One region of the Pseudomonas sp. FG36 genome, then DNA from elsewhere that is predicted to be linked to it. Evidence: predicted binding sites of a transcription regulator. Region 1 holds the regulator's gene; the other holds the start of a gene.
What was found. The regulator FliA, encoded in region 1, starts transcription of late flagellar genes. The targets are predictions, from matches to a motif close to CTAAAGTTTNNNNNNNNNNNGCCGNTAA.

Region 1 (2,200 bases):
GCAAGACTAACGTTTCAGTGAACCTGTCCCTGGCGCTGGCCGAGCTCGGCCGCCGGGTGATGTTGCTGGACGCCGACCTGGGCCTGGCCAATGTCGACGTTCTGCTGGGGCTCACGCCCAAGCGCACCCTCGCCGATGTGATCGAAGGCCGCTGCGAGCTGCGCGATGTGCTGTTGCAAGGCCCGGGTGGTGTGCGCATCGTTCCGGCGGCCTCTGGCACGCAGAGCATGGTGCACCTGGCGCCCGCGCAACACGCCGGCCTGATCCAGGCCTTCAGCGATATCGGCGACAACCTCGATGTGCTGGTGATCGACACGGCTGCGGGTATCGGTGACTCGGTGGTCAGCTTCGTCCGCGCCGCCCAGGAAGTGCTGCTGGTGGTGTGCGACGAGCCGACCTCGATCACCGACGCCTACGCGCTGATCAAGCTGCTCAACCGCGATTACGGGATGAATCGATTCCGTGTGCTGGCCAACATGGCCCAGAGCCCGCAGGAAGGCCGCAACCTTTTCGCCAAGTTGACCAAGGTCACGGACCGCTTCCTCGACGTCGCCCTACAATACGTCGGTGCCGTGCCTTACGACGAATGCGTGCGCAAGGCCGTGCAGAAGCAGCGGGCGGTCTATGAGGCCTTCCCTCGGTCCAAGTGTGCGCTGGCGTTCAAGGCCATCGCGCAGAAGGTCGACAGCTGGCCGCTGCCTGCCAACCCGCGCGGGCACCTGGAATTCTTTGTCGAGCGCCTGGTGCAGCCCACCAGTGCAGGGCCGGTGCTATGAACGCGAGCGGTTTCAAGATGTACAGCAAGGCCGCCAAGGATGCGCAGTACGAGCTGATCGAGCGCTACGCGCCGTTGGTCAAGCGTATCGCCTACCACCTGCTGGCACGCCTGCCGGCCAACGTCCAGGTCGAGGATCTGATCCAGGCCGGGATGATCGGCTTGCTGGAAGTGGCCAACAAATACGATGCCAGCAAGGGTGCCAGTTTCGAAACCTACGCCGGTATCCGTATTCGCGGCGCCATGCTCGACGAGGTGCGCAAGGGGGATTGGGCGCCACGCTCGGTGCACCGCAACACGCGCATGGTCAGTGACGCGATCCGCTGTGTCGAAGCAAAGACTGGCCGCGACGCTAAAGATCACGAGGTTGCTGCCGAACTCCAATTGAGTCTCGATGATTACTACGGGATTTTGAATGACACCTTGGGCAGCCGCCTGTTCAGTTTCGACGACCTGCTGCAGGACGGCGAACATGAAGGGCTGCACGAGGACGGTGCCAGCGGCCAGCTGGAGCCAGCGCGTGACCTGGAAGACGAGCGCTTCCAGGCTGCGCTGGCCGATGCGATCGCCAACCTGCCGGAGCGCGAGCGCCTGGTCCTGGCGCTGTACTACGACGAAGAGCTGAACCTCAAGGAAATCGGTGAGGTGCTGGGGGTCAGCGAATCGCGTGTCAGCCAGTTGCACAGCCAGTGCGCCGCGCGTTTGCGCAGCCGCCTTGGGGAGTGGCGGGCACGTTGAACCCGGGTTCAGTGCAGTCGTTTTTTTGTAGTGCCGAATTGATTGAGCGCGCGCTCGGCGCCGAGCGCGTTAAAGACTGCTTGGAGGTCTAATTGAACAAAGACATGAAAATCCTCATCGTTGACGACTTTTCGACGATGCGGCGGATCATCAAGAACCTGTTGCGTGACCTGGGGTTCACCAACGTCAAGGAAGCTGATGACGGCAACACGGCACTGCCGATGCTCACCAGCGAGCATTTTGATTTCCTGGTGACCGACTGGAACATGCCGGGCATGACCGGTATCGACCTGCTGCGCGCCGTTCGCGCCGACGAGCGCCTCAAGCACCTGCCGGTACTGATGGTCACCGCGGAAGCCAAGCGCGAGCAGATCATCGAAGCTGCCCAGGCCGGCGTGAACGGCTATGTGGTCAAGCCTTTCACCGCCCTGGCGCTGAAAGAAAAGATCGAAAAGATCTTCGAACGCGTCAACGGCTGAGTCACGTCTGGGGGGCGCAATGGAGTCAACCAACAACTCTTTGGGTGAGTTCGAATCAACCCTGAAGAAGCATGCCCAGGAGCTGGTCGAGAGCCTCGAGCGCGGCCGGTTCGGTGAGGCGGTGCAGCTGATCCACCAACTGAACCAGACCCGCGACCGCGGGCTGTATCAGGAAGTCGGCAAGCTCACCCGCGAACTGCACAGTGCA
Region 2 (2,200 bases), on a different contig from region 1:
AGGTCGAACATCGGCCGGTTCTCGGCGTCCATGATCTGGATACGCAGACCGTCCTGGGTGATCTCGAACAGGATCTGGTCCTTGAACTTCTGCAACTGCGGGTTTTCCTCGACCTTGTTCTGCAACTCTTGCAGCAGCAGCTCGAGGCGCTCGCGCTCGACCTGCTCGGCCATGGTCTCGACCTTGTCCTTGTCCAGTTGCAGGCTGGTATCCGGCGTCGGCTCGGACTTCACTTCCGGGTTGATGGTCTTTTCCGGCGCCAGTTCTGGCGAACCACCCAGATCGATGATGTAGGGCGTACCGCTTTCGGAGAAACCGATCGGGTCCTTGAAGTAACCGGCAATGGCGATCTTCTGCTCGGGCGTGGCGGTCGACAGCAACCACAGCACCAGGAAGAACGCCATCATCGCCGTGGCGAAGTCGGCGAAGGCGATTTTCCAGGCGCCGCCGTGATGGCCGTCGCCGAAGCGCTTGACGCGCTTGACGATGATGGGCTGATTGTTCTCCATGGCTTAGCGACCGCGTACTGCTTGTTCCAGCTCGGCGAAGCTCGGGCGGTGCGCCGGGTACAGCACCTTGCGACCGAACTCGACCGCCAGCGACGGCGGCATGCCGGAAGCCGAGGCCACCAGCGAGGCCTTGATCGCCTCGTAGACGTTCAGCTCTTCCTTGGCATCGTGGCGCAGGGCGTTGGCCAATGGGCCGAAGAAGCCGTAGGCAGCAAGAATACCGAAGAAGGTACCGACCAACGCCGCACCAACGTGCAGGCCGATGGACTTCTGGTCACCGTCACCCAGCGAGGCCATGGTCACCACGATACCCAGTACCGCCGCGACGATACCGAAGCCAGGCATGCCGTCGGCGATCCCGGTCACTGCGTGGGACGGGTGCTCGAGCTCTTCCTTCATGCTCAGCAGTTCCATGTCGAACAGGCCTTCGAGCTCGTGGGGCGCCATGTTGCCGGTGGACATGATCCGCAGGTAGTCGCAGATGAACGCGGTCATGCGCTCGTCGCCCAGCACCGCCGGGTACTTGGCGAAGATCGGGCTGGCTGCGGCATCCTCGATGTCGCCTTCGATCGCCATCATGCCTTCACGACGGCTCTTGTTGAGGATCTCGTACACCAGGCCCAGCACTTCCAGGTAGAAGGTGTGGGTGAAACGGGTGCCGAACATCTTCAGCGACTTCTTGATTACATGCATGGTCATGTAACCAGGGTTGGCCTGGAGGAACGCACCAAAGGCCGCGCCGCCGATGATCAGCACTTCGAACGGCTGGATCAGTGCCGCGATCTTGCCGTGGGAAAGCACGTAGCCGCCGAGCACGCTCGCGAATACGACGATGATGCCGATAATTTTAGCCATAAGTTGGAAGCACTTGCTGTCGTGGTCAGGATAGGGAACGGAAGCTTGAAAACTCTTCTTCTACTTATCGGCAGAACTGCGCCAGACTATAGCCACTCATTGCGAAAAGCCAGTTCGGACTGATGTCAATATGCCAATTGAAACCAAGGTGCCAAGTCAGGCGCCGTCGAGTCTAGAGGCCTGGATCAAGCTGCTCGACGGGGTCCGCGTACCGGTGCCGAAAGAGAGCCATGATCGCGTGCTGCAGGCCATCAACGACAGCCGTCGCTCCCTGCGCGATATCGCCGAACTGATGCAGGACAGCCCCGCGCTGGTGCTCTGCGTGCTACGCGAGGCCAACCACCCGGCCAACGCCAGCCAGGCCGAACCGGCCGAGAGCCTGGAAATAGCCCTTAACCGCCTTGGCCTGGCCCGCGTCAGCCAACTGCTGGCACGCCTGCCATCGCTGCCGGCCGACGAGATCCCGCCGGTGCTGCGCCAGTTCCTGCTGATCAGCCAGCATGCCACCCAGCAGGCCAACGGCCTGTTCGCCAGCCGCCTGGCGCGCCTGTGGCAGGAAATCCACTGGGGCAGCCTGTTGTTCCTCTCGCCCCTGTGGCCCCTGGCCCTGGCCTACCCCAAGCTGCTGGACACCTGGGAACTGCGAGTTATCCACAAGGGCGAGGACGCTGCTGAAGTCGAGAAGCAACTGTTTGGCGTGCGCATCATGCAATTGTGCCAGGCCATGGCCGAGCACTGGCGCCTGCCCGAATGGGTGACCCAGGGTTACCGCCTGCTGATGGACGAGCGCGAACAGCTGGCGCAGGTACTGAACATCGCCCGCGAACAGGACCCGC

Region 2: motA (flagellar motor stator protein MotA) is a predicted target of FliA. The motif match lies at 1,429-1,456, and genes of this name have one in related genera.

The regions. Positions count from the first base shown of each region.
Region 1 is NZ_JBMDJQ010000014.1:103,171-105,370, forward strand. Features, by position in the region: gene fleN (flagellar synthesis regulator FleN) at 1-776, shown strand, start outside; gene fliA (RNA polymerase sigma factor FliA) at 773-1,513, shown strand; gene ACODS9_RS13425 (chemotaxis response regulator CheY) at 1,618-1,992, shown strand; gene ACODS9_RS13430 (protein phosphatase CheZ) at 2,012-2,200, shown strand, end outside.
Region 2 is NZ_JBMDJQ010000050.1:26,786-28,985, reverse strand. Features, by position in the region: gene motB (flagellar motor protein MotB) at 1-509, opposite strand, end outside; gene motA (flagellar motor stator protein MotA) at 513-1,364, opposite strand; gene ACODS9_RS24905 (HDOD domain-containing protein) at 1,495-2,200, shown strand, end outside.